3 regions of the Candidatus Solincola tengchongensis genome follow, and region 2 is predicted to be linked to each of the others. Evidence: riboswitches for the same ligand, from Rfam matches in the RefSeq annotation. Region 2 holds a riboswitch; each other region holds the start of a gene.
What was found. Region 2 has a riboswitch for cyclic di-GMP ahead of H7007_RS12280 (SdrD B-like domain-containing protein). Riboswitches for the same ligand answer to the same signal wherever they lie in the genome.
Positions count from the first base shown of each region.

Region 1: linked by a shared signal. The riboswitch ahead of H7007_RS05940 (hypothetical protein) and the one ahead of H7007_RS12280 (SdrD B-like domain-containing protein) in region 2 are both predicted to bind cyclic di-GMP.
Region 3: linked by a shared signal. The riboswitch ahead of H7007_RS07570 (CAP domain-containing protein) and the one ahead of H7007_RS12280 (SdrD B-like domain-containing protein) in region 2 are both predicted to bind cyclic di-GMP.

Region 1 is NZ_JACVJJ010000067.1:15,315-18,564, forward strand. It holds gene H7007_RS05935 (TasA family protein) at 1-103, opposite strand, end outside; gene H7007_RS05940 (hypothetical protein) at 441-1,475, opposite strand; cyclic di-GMP riboswitch class II at 1,706-1,789, opposite strand; gene H7007_RS05945 (PBP1A family penicillin-binding protein) at 2,581-3,250, shown strand, end outside.
Region 2 is NZ_MU158678.1:2,158-5,407, reverse strand. It holds gene H7007_RS12285 (O-antigen ligase family protein) at 49-1,629, shown strand; cyclic di-GMP riboswitch class II at 1,725-1,810, shown strand; partial or broken gene H7007_RS12280 (SdrD B-like domain-containing protein) at 2,062-3,250, shown strand, end outside.
Region 3 is NZ_JACVJJ010000084.1:53,683-56,932, forward strand. It holds gene H7007_RS07565 (sortase) at 1-636, shown strand, start outside; cyclic di-GMP riboswitch class I at 1,173-1,262, shown strand; gene H7007_RS07570 (CAP domain-containing protein) at 1,360-2,850, shown strand; partial or broken gene rplU (50S ribosomal protein L21) at 3,079-3,250, shown strand, end outside.

The DNA.
Region 1 (3,250 bases), on a different contig from region 2:
TGGTCGAGGCCGCCTCGGTGTCCTGGAACTGCGCGTGCACTCCCAGTCCCACCATGGTCGTCGCCAGGGCGATGACCACTCCGATCAGGAGTACCTTCTTCATCCTTTCCTCCTTTCCGCCGCTCGATGTATTCCCCCATGAATCGAGCGCTTTCCATCCTCTCGACAACCGCAACGGCGCCACGCTTTCTGCTGGGTCTTTCGTCTCATCACCTCCTTTCGCCACGCTACCGGCGCCGTGATGCGAAACGGCGTGGGATGTTCGACCTCTGGCCTCGAGGGGCCGTTAGCACAGCGCGTCGCCCCCTAGCCACTTCTCCCACAAACCGTGTTCCAAAAAGGAAAGCGGGTACACGAAAGGCCTAGCCGGGCTCACCATGTGCTCTTCCTGCCTTGCTCACACCGTGCGACGTGTACCCGCTTTCCGTCACCCCCTCTCCTCAGATCACCTTCACATACCCGATGCAATAAATGACGTGGTCCCGGTAATCGGTGATCTCGAGCTTGTAGACCCCGGGTGCGAGGTCCAGGAGGTTGAACCCACAACGCACTTGGGTTTCGGAAAGAACGGCAAAGGACACGCTCCAGGCGGTATATCCGCTTCTCGTCAGCCTGGCCTGCCAGCCGGTCCGGAAGACCCCTCCCTCGATCAGCAGCTCCACGGAGAGCGCCGCGTTGACCACGGAAGGGGTCACCTTGAAGCCCCCGATGCCACCCGGGGTCGGCTCGTCGCCGCGCGGCTTTTGGTCCTGCCCCCCGTTCGGCGGGCTCGCGTCGTCTACAGGGCCTTCCCATGGGGGCCGGTCCGGTGACGCGGGGGTGCCGTTACCGCCTGACGGCGCAGTCCGTGCCGGGTCGCCGGGGGTGGGCGACACGGCGCCGCCCCCGCCCCCCTTCCCCTCCCTTCCCGGTGAGGCCGCACCCCCACCTCCCGAGTCCGGCACGAGGACGGTGAGGCATGAGGGAAGGGACGCCTCTTTCCCTTCGGGCGTTCGCAGGGTCAGGGTGAAGACTCCCGCTCCCACATCCCTTAAATCGAAGGTGCAGAGAAACCGGCCGTCGCTCAGCGCCCTCATCTGCGAGGGCTGGAGCGAAGCCACCTCGTTCCACATGGAGATCGCGAAACCCTGACCCGGGTTGTTGCTGCAGGTAACGACAACCTCGGCGAAGGTTCCCGCGTAAAGCGTCAAGGGTTCCACGAAAAGCAGAACGGGCGCATCCTCATTCAAGACGCCGGGCATTTCCACGCCCTGGATGCTGATCACGGCCACGAGTTCCTCCGTGTCGCTCCAGAGGGCCATGGTGGGCGCCAGTCTCTCCGTATAGGCAAGGGATGCCGTCAAAGCGAAAAGCAGCGCCAGGAGGGTGCAACCGATCGTCTTGCGCCCGTTGAGGAACGTCTCCTCCCAGCCCACGTCGGAAAACGTATGGCTCTTCTTCCGCCGCGCAAGCGTTTTTCCAGAGGAGGACTTCACGTCTTACCACCTTCCCCTTTTGAGACGTATGTATTAAAATAAAAATGGGTGCACTAAAGGCCTAGCCGGGCTCATGGTGTGCCTAGGGGCAGTGGCAGCTGCCCCTCCTTTTTAATCGATCACCCCGAAGAATATCTCCCCTCTTTTCATCCCCACACCCTAACGCGATCTTTTAAAGCCTTTTCACCCCCATAAGCCGCTTAATAATTTATAAAACCGACCAGAACGTCTCCCGTTCAGGCCGGTTTCACCACTAGCTCCTCCCGGTTCAGGTGACCAGACTTCAAACCGGGGTTCACAGCTTCCTAACGCTAACTGGTCAAGAAAGATGGAAGATGCTTTTCGTTGATGCCCCTTTCGCCCGAAGTTCAGCCTACAATTGTGATGAAATTTTTACATATTTTCCATAAATTATCAAGCATAACAAGCATATGGGCATTTTCATACTTGGATTTCGATCTTCCTGAGCGGTGAAATTCCATCTCTTTTAACCCAGCGCGGCGACCGTAAGCCGGCACGGCTCGGGCAAGCCTCTCGTTCCATACCTCCCTTTTCTTCTTTTCGTCCTCGATTTACGAAGGATTCTCCATGCCATTTAAAAATATGTCTCGGGCGAGACCTCGCATGGTTCCGGAAATCCTGCTCCTGCCGGGCACCTCGCCTTTCGGTCGTCTCTTCCGCTGCTCGAGGGATGGTGCCCGGTCGGTGGCGTTTCCTGTCCCCTGGGAAGCGGGCTCCACACTGAGGTAGGTCGCCTCCGGGCAAGTCACGGAAGCGGTGAATGGGGCCGGGAACGGGAGGCGAACCGGATGCCCGTCTTTTTCCGGGTCGCCCCGGTTTACTTATATCCCACTTGGAACCTAGAACCCTCCTCGCAGCACCTGCACCTCATTCCCCGCGATCGTCTCCCGGGAAGGGAAGGATAGAAAGCCGGCAGTGGAGAAGTCCGATTAGCGAAAAGAAGATGGCCGGGAACGCCTGAGAGCGCCGTGAGAGGGTGGAGGATGCGCCGACCTGGGAACCCCGGCCTGCTTCCCACTGTCTATTCATAAGGGTAGCATAAGGGTAGAATCGAGGCAGGACCGGGTCGTCAAGAGGTAGTGCCATGCGAGTATTCCTGCGCATATCGCTGATCGTCTTCCTGTGTCTGGTCCTGCTTGCCGGAGGTTTCCTGGCCTGGTTCTATACCGGCGTGGGCCTTCCCAGTCTCTCCCAGCTGGAGAAGCACCGCATGGACCAGACCTCCAAGATACTGGCCGCCGACGGCACGGTCATCGCCGAACTGCACGGGGAACAGCACCGCGAAAAGATATCCCTGGACCAGATATCGCCTTACCTGCGCCAGGCGGTCATCGCCATCGAGGACGAACGCTTCTACTCCCACAGCGGTGTGGACTGGAAGGCCATCGCCCGTGCCTTCTGGACCAACGTGGTACAGGGAAAGGTGGTGCAGGGCGCCTCCACCATCACCCAGCAGTACGTGAAGAACACCCTCACCGGTAAGGAGAGGACCTACTGGCGCAAGGTGGAGGAGGCCAGCCTGGCCAACAAGCTGGAGAGGAAGTACTCCAAGGACAAGATACTCGAGCTCTATCTCAACGACGTCTATTTCGGACAGGGATGCTACGGGGTGAAGACCGCCTCCCAGACCTTCTTCGGGAAGCAACCCTCGGAGCTCTCCTTGGAGGAGGCCGCCCTCCTGGCGGCGGTGATCCGCATCCCCAACTATTACTCCCCCTACACCAACGCCGAAGGAGCTATGCGCCGGCGCAACC
Region 2 (3,250 bases):
AAGGAGTAAACGGTGCTGACCCCGATTAAGGTCCCCGGCAGGAGGGGAATGATGACTGGGCGCTCCGTCTCCCGCAAGACGGCGGCGATCCTGGCCGCGGTGGCCCTGTGCGGCATATTGGCCGGCCTGATCTCCACCCAGCTCCCGGTGAAGATCATCCTCTTTCTGGCCGCGGGGGCCATCCTCCTGGTGGTCATCTACCAGTGGCTCTGGCTGGGGGTGGCCATCTTCATCTTCTTCAACCTCACCCTCCCCCAGGCCGGCCCCACCTGGAACCTGGGCATACAGGTGGCCATGGTGGGTGAGTCGAGGGGGATACACTTCAACATCCACGAGATCGTCATGGCTTTGACCTTCGTGGCTCTCCTCATCAAGACGGTGAACGGAAAGGCGGAGTTGAAAGTCCGAAGCCCGATCACCATCGCCGTCGCCGCCTACGTGCTCACCTCCATCCTGGCCTGTTTCGTGGGCTTCCTCCACGACGCCAATGGGCTGGTTATGGCCTTCCGTTTCGTGCGCACCGTCGTCTTCGCCTACGTCTTCTTCGTGGTCATCAGCATCGTGAGGACGCGCCAGGCCTTCCGCAACCTGGTGATCCTGATGATGGTCTGCTTCACCCTGGTGGCCCTGTTTGGACTGGTCCAGAAGGCCATCGGGCAGACGAAGACGGAATGGGTCGCCCAGCACGTGCTCGCCAAGCTCGGTTACCCGGAGTCGGTTAACTATGTGGCCGGGGAAAGCGAGGCGCAGGCCTACCGCATCAACTCCACCTTCCTCCACCCCAACGTCCTGGGCGGGTACCTCATTTTCGCACTTCCCTTCTTCGTGAGTCTCCTGAGCCTGGCCTGGAGGGGTCGCCGCTACTTCTCCTGGTTCCTCCTTTTGGCCGGGATGGGCATCAACATGGCCGCCCTCTTCCTCACCGGGTCCCGGGCCGCCTGGGTGGCCGCAGGGGTCATCGCCGCCCTCTACGGCCTATTCGGGCTCTTCGACCGCCGGCTTTGGCTCACGGCGGCCACGGTGATACTGGTTCTGGCGCTCATCTTCGTCATGCTCAACCCCCCGGAGTTCGTGAAGAAGCGCTTTTCCAGCCTCAGCGCCAAGGAGGCGGCGCAGGTGCGCATCTATACCTACAAACTGGCCTTAGACTACTTTCTCGAGCACCCCATCTTCGGCATCGGCATGGGCATGGAGGGGCAGCGCATCATCGAGAACAACATCCGCCAGACCTGGGCGGCGGTGGAGAACGCCTTCCTCACCTACCTTGTGTCCCACGGCCTGGTGGGCCTGACCGCCTTCCTGCTCCTCTTCGGGATCTACTGGGGCATCCTCCTCCGGGCGCGATCCCGCTCCCGCCAGGACCCCTGCATTTACTTCCATGCCGAGGCCTTCATGCTGGGCATGGTGGGTTACGCCGTGTCCAACATGTTCGGGGCCTGGATCCTCTTCGCCATCCCCATGCTGACCCTCTTCTGGGTTTACCTGGCCATGGGAGAAGCCCTTTACGACATCTTCCGGGAAGGAGCGCTGGAGGAGAGGGAGCCCCTCTTCCACAACCTGCCCGAGCTCCTGGCGGCCTCACTGCTCCCTGCGGAGAGGGGAAGGGAACGGATGGCCGGGGCTTCTTGACGAGGATGATCGTCTTGACGGGAATAAACTGTTCAATTTTCCACCTTTTAATTGTATAATAAAAATGGATAACGGGAATCGGTTCAGTTTTATACTGGCGATAGGGAAAGCTGAGATCCGTCGTCCGTGACCTGGTCACCTGGATGACGGGGAGCGAGTGGTGAAACCGGCCCGATCGCTATGCGATCGGGTTTTTGTATAAAGGGTATATTGGCGGAGGGATGACAAAAGGAGGACACAAAAACCAGGGAGGGCTGGAAAAGGGGCAGGTTTTCCGGTCTGGGCCAGAACTCACTCGGCAAAGTCTTTCTGGTAACCGACTCTTTATGATCCTCCCCTTGTCACCGTGACGAGAAGCCCTTCCATCGGAAGCCCACTATTCCTGTTGCCCAAAAATCAGATGGAAGGATCTTCAAAACGGAGGTGAACCGAATGAAAGGGTCAAGGAAGGGACTGGTGATCCTTTCCGTGTGCCTGCTGCTCCTGGCCACACTGCTCGGCGGCATAGTCTCGGCGTTGGCCGGCGATGGCGAGACGCCCGAGGAGCCGCAGAGCGCCGCGGCGACCGCGGTATCGTGCGAAGCGGAGGTCTTGGCACAGGGGGAGGGAAGCACGGAAGGAGTGCCCGCCACCGGCGAGGGCCAGGCATTGGAGGGCGCCGGGGCCGGAAAGGTTGTTGACCCCGGAACGGGCATGGGCGAGAGCGAGGCGGAAGCGGCGCCAGCCGCGGAGGGGTCCCAGCCCCTGTGCTGCCCCCCGCCGCAGCCGGAGTGCGAGATCTGCGTGGTCAAGTTCCTGGACTCTGACGGTGACGGGGTAAAAGACTCCGGGGAAACGGGAATGGCCGGGGTGACCATCACCCTCAACGGCGGCAATCCTCGCCTAACGGGTCAGGACGGTCGGGCATGCTACGAGGACCTCGAACCGGGGATCTACGTGGTGAGCGAGACCGTGCCTCCGGGGTACCGGGCCACAACACCCACCTCTTACGAGATCGAGCTGTGCACCGGTTCCAGCATCCAGTGCTGGATGCCGCAGCCCTGCGGCGAGACGGTCACCGTTTTCTTCGGCAACGCGCCCCTGCCTCAGCCCCCGGGCTCCATCTCCGGGCATAAATACGAGGACCTGGACGGGGACGGCGTCCACGACCCCGGCGAGCCGGCTGTCCCCGGGGTGACCGTGGAGCTGTGGCAGGACGGGGCCAAGGTGGCGGATACGATCACCGGGGAGGACGGGGGATACTCCTTCCAGGAACTGGAACCGGGTACCTACACGGTCAAGGAGGTCCTTTGCGACTGCTGGACGCCCACCAATCCCGCCGACGGCTCCCACGACGGCGTCCAGGTGGACGCCGGCCAGGAGATCACCGGCGTGGACTTCCTCAACAAAAGGACGGAGTGCCTCAAGGGCAAGGTCGAGGTGTTGGTCTTCGAGGACACAAACTGCAACGGCCAGTTGGATGACGGTGATTCACTGCATCCCCAGCCGGTGGTCATCGAGCTCTTCCACGACATGGACGGGATGCTGATCCCCGCCGACGGCTGGGACGGTCCCTACCAGAAGCCGACGGGCGCCGGCCCCTCATGGTTGCCCGTCTATCCCCATGGCTGCAGCAGCTGGA
Region 3 (3,250 bases), on a different contig from region 2:
AGGAGGTCGGGGAGGCGGGGGGGCAAGCTGCTCTTGGGCATCGGCGCCTCCCTTACCCTCTGCGGGCTGCTCATCCTGGCCGGCGTGTTCGTCTACATCCACTACACGGACCGCAGGGCCGCCGCCGCCCAAAAGGAGCTCTTCCGGATCTGGGAACAGAGGCCCCCGGCGCCGGAACGCGAACCGGTGGCCGTGGGTGACGGGATAGCCCGTCTTCTGGTGAGCCGCCTGGGCCTCGACGCCATCGTGGTCGAGCTGGAGGGCCTTGAGGACACGGAGAACCTGAAACGCGGCCCCGGGCATATACCCGGCACGGCTTATCCCGGGCAGGTGGGCAACTGCGTCATCAGCGGCCACCGCACCACTTATGGAGCTCCCTTCCGCCACATCGAGCAATTGAGACCGGGTGATGAGATAGTCCTGGAGACGGCGGAGGCGCGCTATACCTATCTGGTCTACGAACAGCGCGTCGTCCTGCCCACCGACCTCACGGTGTTGGAGCAGGGGGAGGAGCGCGAGGTGACCCTGACCGCCTGCCATCCCTGGTACAGCGCCTCGCGAAGGGTCGTGGTGAAGGGACGGCTGGAAAGGACGGAAAGGCACGGAGGTCCCGACAGGGACGCCGACGGCAACTAGGGTGTCGGCGGCCGCATCTTCCTGCACCACGGAGACCTTCTTGTGCCCCCTTCCGCGCTCACACCGGGTCGGCTCCGATTCTCAGGCCCATATCGCCGTCCGGCTCCGAGGACACCGCGGGTCTCTCGGGGCGCAGCCAGCAACCGCTCTACTTTCTCCGGGGATGGCCCGACCCTCGGCACTGAGGCGGCGCGGGGACGGATGGGGCCCAAGACGCAGGGCATCCGCGTGCCTGGGGCTTGCGCAGGTGTGCGGTCCGAGGGTAGGGCCTCACCGCAGGGTATGGAGAGAAAAAAGACGACCGGAAAGCGGGCAGACTTTCCGGTCCGGGCCAAAACTCACTCGGCAATGATATTTTGGCATTTCTTTTATCGGAAAGTTCACGCCTTGCCTTTAGGGTCATAGCGGGTTTTCCACCCCGCGGCGGAAACCCGTTCCGCCCATCCGGTTGATCGAAATACGACGTCTGGAAGCTTAAAGAAAGATATATGTACTGCCGATAACTGTTTTGAAAATTGAAAACCGAATATCCCCGAAGGTGATAAAGGCAAACTCTTCCGAAAGGAGAGGGCGCAAAGCCATGGGTCTAAGACCGCGAGAGCGGTTATGATCGCCAGGCTGCCGCCTTGAAAAGCGACGCCCTTTCCGCCGGGAAAGGGCGTTTTTTTGGGGAGCGGAAGAGGTCGCCACCAGCCCTCGGGGACAAGAAGGGGGAGAACGAGATTGAAGGGGCTCACCTGGTGGCGAAAGGGCATCACATGCCTGGTGGCGATAGGTCTGATATTCCTGTCCGCCGTGCTGCCGGCTCTCATGACGGGGAACGCTCAGGCGGCTGTGAACGTCTCCGCGGAGGAGGCGCGCATGCTGGAACTGGTAAACCAGGCACGTAATGCGGCCGGCCTCCCCTCACTGCTCGTGGAACAGCAGCTCACCGACTTCGCCCGCTCCTATTCCCAGGAGATGATACAGTACAACTTCTTCGGCCACGATTCCCCGGTCTCCGGGAACCTGCAGCAACGTATCGCCGCGCGCGGGATAACGGGGTGGACGCTGGCCGGCGAGAACATCGCCAAGGCCCCCAACGTGGACGCGGCCTTCCAGGCGCTCATGAACAGCCCCTCCCACCGGGAGAACATACTGCGCCGTGAGTTCAACTGCATCGGGATAGGCGTGGTCCCGGGGCCGGGCGGGCTGTACATAACCCAGGAGTTCATGCGCTTCACCACCATCCCGCCCACCGCTGAGCTCCCGGGGGCCTCACCCGCCCCGTCGGCCACCTTCGACACCTTCGTGCTCATAATGAACCCCAACGGAGCCACGGCGAGGGTGGAGGTGACCTTCCAGGGAGAGGACGGCGAGAACCGGGTCTTCACCTACCAGGTGGGGGCCTACAGCCGTTTCACGGTGCCGGTCCGCGAGACGGTGGGGAAGGGGAGTTTCTCCGTGCACGTGAGTAGCGACCTCCCGGTCCTCGCGGAGCGGGCCATGTACTTCAATTACCAGGGGAAGAAAGGGGGGTCGGATTCCATCGGCGCCCCCAGCCCCTCCAGCAGCTGGTTCTTCGCCGAGGGCTACACCGGAGGGACCTTCGACACCTGGATCCTCCTCCAGAACCCCAACGAGAGCGGGGCCGCGGTGACCCTCAACTTCATGCGCCCCGACGGACGGGTGGTCACCCACCAGGTGAACGTGCCCGCCCGCCGTCGCTACACGGTGCACGTGGACGAGATACCCGGCCTGGAGTCCACCGACGTCTCCACCCAGGTCGCCTCAGACCTCCCCATCGTCGCCGAGCGGGCCATGTACTTCAGCTACGCCGGCCGCACGGGCGGGCACAACACCATCGGCGCCCAGTCCCTGCGCGACGAGTGGTACCTGGCCGAGGGTTACACGGGCGGGTCCTTCGACCTCTACGTGCTCCTGGTCAACCCTCACGAAAGCGAGTCCACGGTCACCCTGAGCTTCATGCGACCGGGCGGTCAGCGCGTGGAGCGCACGGTCAAGCTGGCGCCGCACGCTCGCCGCACGGTGCACGTGGACGAGATACCCGGCCTGGAGTCCACCGACGTCTCCACCCAGGTGAAGGCCTCGCTCCCCGTGGTGGCGGAGCTGGCCGAGTACTTCAACTTCGGCGGCATCACCGACGGCAACAGTTCCGTGGGAGCCGCCCAGCCCTCCACGGACTGGTTCTTCGCCGAGGGCTGCGTGCTTTGACCGGTTGAGGGTTTCATATAAGAGGGGCCGTCCGGTCTCCGGGCGGCCCCGCTCTGTCGGACCTGCTCCACCCCTTCCTGCAAGAGGTTGCCCGACGGGGTGGAACCCGGGAGGTTCACGGAAGGAGGCCGTACAGGGTCGTAGGGGACGGACCGTCTTCCTTTACAGTGCACGGGCACCGTGTTATCTTATAAAACCGTGTTAAAATGACCCTGGAGGTTGGATGTCATGTACGCAGTCATAGAGACGGGCGGGAAGCAGTACCGGGTGGAGAGCGGCTCGGTGATCCGGGTGGAGAAGCTTGACGTCCCGGTGGGCGAGAAGATCGTCTTCGAGCGCGTGATCATGGCCGGAGGGGAGGGCAAGGTATTGGTAGGCCCGGAGGCCGGCAAGGTCAAAG